DNA from 2 places in the Bradyrhizobium genosp. P genome. Region 2 is predicted to be linked to the other one. Evidence: riboswitches for the same ligand, from Rfam matches in the RefSeq annotation. Region 2 holds a riboswitch; the other holds the start of a gene.
What was found. A riboswitch is a leader RNA that binds a small molecule or an ion and turns the genes downstream of it on or off. The one in region 2 is predicted to bind S-adenosylmethionine.
Positions count from the first base shown of each region.

Region 1: linked by a shared signal. The riboswitch ahead of ACP2YO_RS45585 (O-succinylhomoserine sulfhydrylase) and the one ahead of metX (homoserine O-acetyltransferase MetX) in region 2 are both predicted to bind S-adenosylmethionine.

Region 1 covers NZ_CP188195.1:9,482,360-9,487,540, forward strand. The annotation lists gene ACP2YO_RS45575 (hypothetical protein) at 147-1,196, opposite strand; gene ACP2YO_RS45580 (2'-deoxycytidine 5'-triphosphate deaminase) at 1,388-2,524, opposite strand; SAM riboswitch at 2,617-2,696, shown strand; gene ACP2YO_RS45585 (O-succinylhomoserine sulfhydrylase) at 2,774-3,967, shown strand; gene ACP2YO_RS45590 (SDR family NAD(P)-dependent oxidoreductase) at 4,155-4,928, opposite strand; gene pimD (pimeloyl-CoA dehydrogenase small subunit) at 5,037-5,181, opposite strand, start outside.
Region 2 covers NZ_CP188195.1:9,295,174-9,300,354, reverse strand. The annotation lists gene ACP2YO_RS44700 (prephenate/arogenate dehydrogenase family protein) at 1-601, opposite strand, end outside; gene hisC (histidinol-phosphate transaminase) at 610-1,707, opposite strand; gene ACP2YO_RS44690 (chorismate mutase) at 1,765-2,628, opposite strand; SAM riboswitch at 2,802-2,881, shown strand; gene metX (homoserine O-acetyltransferase MetX) at 2,966-4,174, shown strand; gene metW (methionine biosynthesis protein MetW) at 4,171-4,833, shown strand; gene ACP2YO_RS44675 (alpha/beta fold hydrolase) at 4,838-5,181, opposite strand, start outside.

The DNA of each region.
Region 1 (5,181 bases), 190 kb from region 2:
CTACCATGGTGGCAGCCGTTTCCACGTGCGCGGGACGCAAGGGGGGCCTGCGCGATTGCAGGTGAACCTTGGCGTGAACCTTGGCGTGAACCTTGGCGTGAACCTTGGCCTGAACCTTGGCCTGAACCTTGGCCTGAACCTTGGCGCTAGCCGACCGACCACACGAACGGCGCGCGGGCGCTTGCGTTCGGCTTCAGGTGCACCGGAATATGCCGCCCGCAACCTGCCGCCAGCCCCTCGAACAGGCCGGTCAGCACACTGGCACAGGCCGGATGATAATCGGCAACGTCGGCCATCAGCTTCCAGCCCTGTTGGCGGATTTCGAACTGCCCCTCGGAACAGCTGATCCCGGCGATATCGTCCTGTGACTCGAAGAGCACGCGCAAGAACGCGGCAAATTCCGTCGCGCGGCCACGGCTACCGCCAAGCGCCTTCGCAACCTCGTCGAAATACTGCATGCCGATCAGCTTGCCCGTCAGATGCAGCAGATAGCGCGCATCCTCCGGACCGAACACCTGCACAAGCACGGGTGCCGCAGTCTTCACATATTCCATCGCGTAGTTGCGATAGGCTTTTTCGAGCCGCGGCTTCGGCCAGCTGTCGACCGGCAGCGCCGGCGCAGTGTTCGGATCGAACAGCGGCGCCTCCAGATGGCGCGCAAAGACCAGCCGCTGGTCGAGTTCGAGCGGCCGATCATATTCGCAGTAGTAGCCTTCAAGCCCGTCCTGTCCGTCGACGCTCTGTTTGGTGCAGACGAAGCCAAGCCTGAGATCGCCGAGCGCGGCACCATTGTTGGCGTGCCAGCCGCGCAGCATCGCGCGCGAGACTTCGCCGGGCACACCGCAGATCGCGGTGCCCTTCCAGATCCAGCGCGGCGGCGGATAGCGGATCCAGGCCTTGCGGTCGGTCTCGACCATGTATTCGACGTGCACGCCGCCGATCCAGTTCGAGAGATAGTGATATTGCGCAGCCGCGACCGCCGGTGGCAGGCCTTCAAGGCCAAGCTTCTTGAGCCCGGGCAGGAAGCGCTCCTGCTGCTGGCGGCGAAACACCCGGAAAACAAACTCAGCAGCATCGGCCGTGCCCCGCCGTGTCACCACGGTGAGGATGAGGCCGGTGAAGAAGGCATGGTAGAGATCGGCGAGACTGCGCCATTTCAGCCATTGCGCCTCGCGCGCGTCCTGCTCTCCGGTCATGCTCGTTCCCGATTGTTGTTTTGCCGGAGTGTGTCATCGCCACAGAGGCAGCGCAACCAAACACACATTCGGTGTCATCGCCCGACTTGATCGGGCGATCCAGTATTCCAGAGGCAGATGTTATCTATTGAGAGGCTGCGGCGTACTGGATTCCCCGCTTTCGCGGGGAATGACAACGGAGGGAATTATCGCTAGACGCGGAAATGTTTAGAGAGCTTCAAGCCCTGCGCCTGGTAGTTGGAGCCGATGCGCTGGCCGTACATGGCGTCGGGTCGCTCGAGCATGCGCTCATAGACGAGACGGCCGACGATCTGGCCGTGCTCGAGGATAAATGGCACTTCGCGCGAACGGACTTCGAGCACCGCGCGCGCCCCCTTGCCGCCGGCGCCGGCATAGCCGAAGCCGGGATCGAAGAAGCCGGCATAATGGACGCGGAATTCGCCGACCAGCGGATCAAACGGCACCATCTCGGCGGCATAATCCGGCGGTACCTGCACCGCTTCCTTTGATGCCAGGATGTAGAACTCGCCGGGATCGAGAATCAGGCTGCCGTCGGCGCGCGCCTTGATCGGCTCCCAGAAATCGTCGACGGCGTAGCCGGCGCGCCGGTCGACATCGACCACGCCGGTGTGGCGCTTGGCGCGGTAGCCGACGAAGCCGTTCGAATTCTCGCCGGAGAGATCGACCGAGAGCGCCACGCCCTGCACGAGGTCGGCATCATCGATATCGACCAGCCGCTCGGCCGCATGCAGCGCGTCGAGCTCGTCTGCGTCGAGAACGGCATCGCCGATTCGGAAGCGCACCTGGCTCAGCCGCGAGCCCTCGCGCAGCAGCACGGGAAAGGTCTTCGGGCTGATCTCGGCGTAGAGCGGGCCGTGATAGCCGGCACCGATCATGTCGAAGCGGCGGGTGCCGTCGGCAATCACGCGGGTGAAGACGTCGAGCCGGCCGGTCGAGCTTTTCGGGTTGGCAGCGGCAACGATCTCCGGCGGCAGCGCGAGGCTTTCCAGCAGCGGGACGATGTAGACGCAATTGGTCTCCAGCACCGCGCCATCGGACAGATCGATCTCGTGCAGTTTCAACTGGTCGATGCGCTCCGCGACGGTGGCATCCGGCCCGGGCAGGAAGCTCGCGCGCACGCGGTAGGCGATATCGCCGAGACGCAGATCGAGGCTCGCCGGCTGGATCTGGCTCTCGACAAACGGGTACGCGGGCAGAATGAGGCCAGCCTCCGCCATCTCCGCAATCATGCGATCGGGCAGGATTCCGTTGGATTCATCTTCCAGCGTGAACGACACGGCGCGGTCCCTCGGGATGGCCCAAATCATACCCTGGGCGGCCATCCAGGCCCCAAAATATGGGCTTTTACGAGTTATCCGATGACCGCCTTGACGGAAAGGGCGCGAGGGAATATCAGCAGCACTTATCCCGTGGTGATTTGAGCCGGCCGGCTTGCAGCCACGTTAAATAAATCGCTAAACAGGCCGGGGACAGTGTGATCCCGGCTTGTGGAGCTTGCTCCAGGCCGGTTTTTTTGTGGCCGTTTTCTCGAGGAAACCGGTCGCGTTGGAGGTCACATGTCTGAATCTAAGGTTACCGCCCGCTATCGTCCCGAAACCCGCCTCGTCCATGGCGGCACACTGCGCTCGCAATTCGGCGAGACGTCGGAAGCGCTGTTTCTCACCCAAGGCTACGTCTACGACAGCGCGGAGCAGTGCGAGGCGCGCTTCAAGGGTCAGGATCCAGGCTTCATCTATTCGCGCTATTCCAATCCGACGATTGCGATGTTCGAGAACCGCATGATCGAACTGGAAGGCGCGGAGGCCGCGCGCTCGACCGCGACCGGCATGGCTGCGGTGACTACCGCGATCCTTGCGCCGTTAAAGGCCGGCGATCATCTGGTCGCCTCGAAAGCCCTGTTCGGCTCATGCCTTTACGTGGTGCAGGACCTGTTGCCGCGCTACGGCATCGAAACCACGCTGGTTGACGGTCTCGATCTCGACCAATGGCAGCGCGCATTGCGGCCGAACACCAAATCCTTCTTCCTGGAGAGCCCGACCAATCCGACGCTCGACGTGCTCGATATCGCGGCGATTGCCAGGATTGCGCACAGCGGCGGTGCACGGTTGATCGTCGACAACGTGTTCGCAACGCCGATCTGGCAAAGCCCGCTTTCGCTCGGCGCCGACGTCGTCGTCTATTCCGCGACCAAGCATATCGACGGCCAGGGCCGCTGCCTCGGCGGCGTCATCCTGTCGTCGGAAGCGTTCATCGCCGAGCACATCCACAATTACATGCGCCAGACCGGGCCATCGCTCTCACCGTTCAACGCCTGGGTGTTGCTGAAGGGACTGGAGACACTCGGCATTCGCGTCAAGGCGCAGACCGAGAGCGCGGCCAAGATTGCAGACGTGCTGGCGAACCATCCGAAGATCACGCGCCTGGTCTATCCCGGCCGCGCCGACCATCCGCAGGCCGAGACGGTCAAGAAGCAGATGCGCGCCGGTTCGACGCTGGTCGGCTTCGAGGTGAAGGGCGGCAAGGCTGGCGCCTTCCGCTGCCTCAACGCGTTGAAGATCGCGCGCATTTCCAACAATCTCGGCGACTCCAAGAGCCTGGTCACGCATCCCGCAACCACGACGCATCAGCGCCTGGCGCCGGAAGCCCGCGCCGAGCTCGGCATCAGCGAAGGCTTCATCCGCTTCTCAGCAGGCCTGGAGCACGCCGACGACCTGATCGAGGATATCGATCAGGCACTGGCGAAGGTCTGAGGCTGGCGTAGAAACTCCGAAGCGAGCTGAACTCCCTCTCCAGCTTGCGGGGGAGGGCTGGGGTTGGGGCTCTCTCCGCGAGTCACATCGCGGAGAGAGCCCCCACCCGCCGCGCTTTGGCGCGCAAGAGCGCTGCCGAGCACGTCGGCCTCCCCCGCAAGCGGGAGAGGCGAAGTGAAGTCAGCTGTTACGTCGCCGCCGTTGTGACGCCGCCGTCGATCACGATGGTCTGGCCGGTCATGAAGGTCGAGGCGTCGGAAGCCAGATAGGCGACCGCGCCTGCGATCTCGTCGGGCTCGCCGATGCGGCGCAGCGGCGTGGACGCGGTGCGGCGCTTCAGGTTCTCCGGATCTTCCCACAGCGCGCGAGCGAAATCGGTCTTCACCAGGCCCGGCGCCACGCAATTGACGCGCACGCCTTTCGGGCCCCACTCGCCGGCGAGGCTGCGGCACAACGCAAAATCCGCCGCCTTGGAGATGCCGTAGGCGCCGATCACGGTCGAGCCGCGCAGGCCGCCGATCGAGGAGATGATCACGACCGAGCCCTTGCCGCGTTCGGCCATCTGCGGAACCGCGAGCGCACAGAGCCAGATGTTGCTCTTGACGTTCGAGCCCATGATCTTGTCGAACGCCTCGTCCTTGATGTCGAGCAGCGGGCCGTAATAGGGGTTTACCGCGGCGTTGCAGACCAGGGTGTCGATCTTGCCGTAATGCTTGATCGTGCCCGAGACCAGCGCCTCGACCTCCTCGCGGCGCGAGATGTTGCAGGGGATGACAATCGCATCGCCACCATTGCTGTTGATTCCGTCGGCGACCTCCTTGCAGGCGTCCGCCTTACGCGAGGAGATCACGACCTTGGCGCCGAGCTTTGCCAGCAGTTCGGCGGAGGAACGGCCAATGCCGCGGCTCGAGCCGGTGACGACGGCGACGGTGCCTGTGAGATCGAACGGGGTGTTTTTCATTGTTGTTGTCTCCCTGACTTTTACAAAGACTCGTCATGCGCGGGCTTGACCCCCGCATCCATCCTCCCAGGAGCGACGGGTTGCCGGGTCAAGCCCGGCAACGACAGATCAACCCAACAGCCCGCCACCCTCGCTGACGCGGCGGAGGTGGTAGTCGGTGTCGCCGAGCGTGTTCTCGATCATGGTCAGCCGCTTGAAGTAATGGCCGATCTTGGCCTCCATGGTCATGCCGATGCCGCCATGGAGCTGGATC
Region 2 (5,181 bases):
TGGTGTAGGCGATCAGATGCGGCAGATGGCTGGTGATCGCGAGCACGAGATCATGATGGTCCGGCGTCATGATCTCGACCCTGGCGCCGAGCGCCGCCCAGAACGCGCGCAGCCGGTCGGTGGCGGCGGGATCGGTCCCCTCGGGCGGCGTCAGGATGCACCAGCGGTTGATGAAGAGTTCGGCGAAACCGGAATCCGGCCCGGAGTGCTCGGTGCCGGCGACGGGATGCGCCGGCACGAAGTGCACGCCATCGGGCAGATGCGGCGCCATCTCCTTGACGACGGCGCCTTTCACCGAGCCGACGTCGGAAATGATCGCGCCCGGCTTGAGGTATTCAGCGATCTCGGCCGCGACCGGACCGCAAGCACCGACGGGAATGCAGAGGATGACGAGATCGGCGTCTTTCACGGCCTCCGCGTTGGTCGCGACCACCTGATCGACGATGCCGAGCTCGGCGACGCGCGCGCGCGTCTTCTCCGAGCGTGCGGTGGTCACGATCTCGCCGACCAGTCCCTGCGCGCGGGCGCCGCGCGCGATCGAGCCGCCGATCAGGCCGAAGCCGATCAGCGCGACGCGTTGGAAGATGGGAGCCGTGGTCACGTCTACGGTCACTTTCCGGCCAGGAAGTCGCGCAGGCCGTCGACCACGAGGCGGTTGGCCTCCTCGGTGCCGATCGTCATGCGCAGCGCATGCGGCAGCTTGTAATTGGCAAGCGCCCGCAGCACGAGGCCGCGCCTGGTCAGATAGGCGTCGGCCTCCGCGGCGGTCTTGCCGGTCTCGGTCGGGAAGTGGATCAGCACGAAATTCGCAACGCTCGGCGTCACCTTCAGTCCGAGCTTGCCGATCTCTTCGGTCAGCCAGTTGCGCGAGGTCTCGGTGTGGACCTTGGACATCCGCACGTGCGCGGAGTCCTCGATCGCCGCCGCCGCCGCCAGCATCGCCGGCGCCGAGACGTTGAAGGGACCACGAATGCGGTTACAGGCATCGACGATATGCGCTGGACCGAACATCCAGCCGATGCGGAGCGCGGCAAGTCCGTGGATCTTCGAGAAGGTGTGCGTCACCACCGTGTTCTCGGTGGTCGCCACCAGCTCGATGCCCATCTGATAGTCGTTGCGCGAGACGTAATCGGCATAGGCGGCGTCGAGCACCAGCACCACATGCGACGGCAAGCCGGCTTGCAGCCGCTTGACCTCGTCGAACGGCAGATAGGTGCCGGTCGGATTGTTCGGGTTGGCGAGCCACACGAGCTTGGTGCGCGGTGTCACCGCCTTGAGGATCGCATCGACATCAGCTGTGAAATTGGCTTCGGCCGCGACGACGTTCTTCGCCCCGTTCGCCATGGTCGCGATCGGGTAGACCAGGAAGCCGTGGGTGGTCGAGATCGCCTCGTCGCCCTGGCCGAGATAGGTGTGCGCGAGCAGATTGAGGATCTCGTCGGAGCCGGCGCCGCAGATGATGCGGTCGGGATCGAGACCGTAGGTGCGGCCGATCGCCTCGCGCAGCGCGCGCGAGGTGCCTTCCGGATAATCCTCGAGGTGGTCGACCGCGTGCTTGTAGGCGGCCATCGCCTTCGGCGACGGGCCGAACGGCGTCTCGTTGGCGGACAACTTGAACACCTTGCGGCCCGGCTCCGGCACCGGGCTCTTGCCGGGCGTGTAGGGCGCAATATCGAGAATGCCGGGATTCGGCACGGGGCGGGACATCTTCAACTCCGGATAGGCGGGTCAGCTATTACTTCAAATCTTGCTTCAAAGCTTACTTCAAATTTTGGCGGACCCGTTGGTGGGCACCGTATAGCGCGTTGCGTGGCTGCCGACGAGGGCCGACGAGCGGACCGAAGCGCCGGCCTTGATCAGGGCAAGCTTGATGGTCTCGAAGCCGCTGTTCTCACGGTTCTGGCTCGCGACCGAGATCAAAAGGGCCGCGCCGTCGAAGGCCGTGTCGGGCACGGCGACGATCTCGGCGAGCGGCGCCAGCGCGCGTGCGACGTCGGCGTTCCAGCCCGAGACGCGCACGCTCCACATCTGAACTTCGGTGACCATGGCGTCGTCGGCGACGCGCGAAACCACGAACACCGGCAGCGCGGCGGGATGGTCGGCGCGCTCGAGGAACGGCAGCCGCGCGATGATCTTCGGCGCGCCGTCGGCTTCGAGCGCGCTCCACCACGGCGTGCGACTGGAGATCGCCGAGACCAGCGCGAGGTCGCCCTTGGATTTCGCCACCGCTTCGACCGCGGCCTGCGCGCTGAAATGCGCCACGTAAGGCACCACGAAGCCGAAATGAAACCGCGCCGAGTCCCGCATCGCGGGCTCGCCGACCGAGACGTCGGCATGGACAGAGAACGGCGCCTGGACGTAGGTGAACGTCGAGATGATGACGCGCCAGATGCCCTCGATGGTGTCGAGCGGCAGGATGCCGCGATGGCGTTCGACCAGGCCGCGCATCATGCTGGCCTCGCGCGCCGGACGGAACGCCGAGCCGACCTCCTGGGTCTGCTTGACCCGGATCAGGCGATCGATGATGTCGCCGCGCGCCATCAGCAGGCGGTGAACCTGCTCGTCGATCGCGTCGATCTCCTTGCGCAGCTCCTGCAAGGTCGGCGGTGATGGGGGCGGCTTGGACATCTCGAAAACCTTGTCGTCCTGGCGGCCCGATGCCGCGTCAGACAAGGCCCCTGATTAGGAAAGACGGGCGCCGAAAGCAAAGAGAAACCTTTGCGGCCCAGCCCTGCGCGATCGGGTTAACCATGCAGGCGGGCCGGGCTGCCTTGACGTTGGGCGGGCTGAGGATTAGCTTTGTTGGACTCCGTGGTCATTTGAGCCGGCCGGCTTGCAGCCACGTTAAACAACTCGCTAAACAGGCCGGGGACAGATCAGCTCCCGGCCGAACCTTTTGTTCAGGCCGGGTTTTTTATGGCCTGATTCCGTTCGAGGCCTCCCGCGCGGGGGCGAGGTCGCCTACATGAGCAACGTGCGTCCGATAACGAGCCCTCCGATCCACAGCGACGATCGCGCCCATGAGGCCGATCATCCCACCTCGCTGGTGGCGAAGTTCGGCATGGACCAGCCGTTGAAGCTCGATTGCGGCGTCGATCTCGCGCCATTCCAGATTGCCTATCAGGCCTATGGCGAGCTGAACGCCGATCGCTCCAATGCGATCCTGATCTGCCATGCGCTGACCGGCGATCAGCACGTCAACAATATCCATCCCGTCACCGGCAAGGCCGGTTGGTGGGACACCATGGTCGGCGTCGGCAAGCCGCTCGATCCGGGCAAGTATTTCATCATCTGCTCCAACGTGATCGGCGGCTGCCTGGGCTCGACCGGGCCGGCCTCGGTCAACCCCGCGACTGGGAAAGTGTGGGGTCTCGACTTCCCTGTGATCACGATCCCCGACATGGTGCGCGCGCAGGCGATGCTGATCGATCGCCTCGGCATCACCACGCTGTTCTGCGTGGTCGGCGGCTCGATGGGCGGCATGCAGGCATTGCAATGGACCGCGGCTTATCCCGAGCGCGTGTTCGCGACGCTCGCGATTGCCTGCTCGACACGGCATTCGGCGCAGAACATCGCGTTCCATGAACTGGGACGGCAGGCCGTGATGGCCGATCCGGACTGGCGTGGCGGCCGCTATGTCGATGAGGGCACGCATCCGCATCGCGGGCTCGCGGTGGCGCGGATGGCGGCGCACATCACCTATCTGTCGGACGCCGCACTGCATCGCAAGTTCGGACGGCGGATGCAGGACCGCGAGCTGCCGACCTTCTCCTTCGACGCCGATTTCCAGGTCGAGAGCTATCTGCGCTACCAGGGTTCGTCCTTTGTCGAGCGCTTCGATGCCAACAGCTATCTCTATCTGACCCGCGGGATGGATTATTTCGACATCGGCGCCGATCACGATGGTGCGTTGGCGAAAGCATTTGCCGGTATCAAGACGCGTTTCTGCGTGGTGTCGTTCACCAGCGACTGGCTGTTTCCGACCTCGGAATCGCGCGCGCTGGTCCACGCGCTCAATGCGTCGAGTGCGCGGGTCTCGTTCGCCGAGATCGAGACCGATCGCGGCCATGACGCCTTCCTGCTCGATGTGCCCGAATTCCTCGATATCGCCCGGGCCTTCTTGCAATCAGCGGGCGAGGCGCGCGGACTTAAAGGTGGCGGCGGCCAGTCATGAACATCCAGCAAACATTGCCATTGCAGGGTGTAGCGCCCGAGCGGACCGGAAATTATCGCACCGATCACCTGCTGGTCGCCGACATGGTTCGCGCGGGCTCACGCGTGCTTGACGTCGGCTGCGCCGACGGTGAATTGCTGCAGTTGCTGGAGACCCGCGGCATCGATGGCCGTGGCATCGAATTGTCGCGCGAGGGCGTCAATCACTGCGTCGCCAAGGGGTTGGCGGTGGTGCAGGGCGACGCCGACACTGACCTCGTCAACTATCCCGACGACGCCTTCGATTATGTGATCCTGTCGCAAACGCTGCAGGCGACGCGGCAGCCGAAAGTGGTGCTGGAAAACCTGCTGCGCATCGGCCAGCGCGCCATCGTCTCGTTCCCGAATTTCGGCTTCTGGAAGATGCGACTACAGCTTCTGATCGGCGGCCAGATGCCGCGGACCGAGAACCTGCCGGCGACCTGGTATGACACGCCGAACATCCATTTCTGCACCATCAAGGATTTCGTGCAGCTCTGCGACGAGATCAACGTCAAGATGGAGCGCGCGGTCGCGCTCGACCTTTACGGCCGCCCGGTGCCGCTGAATTTGCCCTGGTGGGTCTGGAACATGTTCGGCGAGCAGGGCGTGTTCCTGCTGAGCCGGGGCGCAGCGAAGTGAAGGACTAAACCGGTGCGGCGACCATCGATCTCGGATCGCGCACCGGCCAGCGCCCGGCCTCGACCAGGGCGATGAAGCGCTCGACCATCTCGTTGAACAGCGCCGGCTCTTCCAGATTGAGCACGTGGCCGGCCTTCGGGAAGAAGGCGAGGCCCGCGGCCGGCAAATGCTGCTTCAGGAACAGGCTCGGTGCGACGCAATTATCGTCCTCGTCGCCGCACAGGATCAGCGCCGGCGTCGGCACGCGCCGGATCGCCTCGGTCATCGTGTAGATCGAGGGCCGGCCGCCTTGAAAACTTCGCATCGTGTTCGCCGAGCCCTTGGCGTCATGGCGCGCCAGCGCGGCGT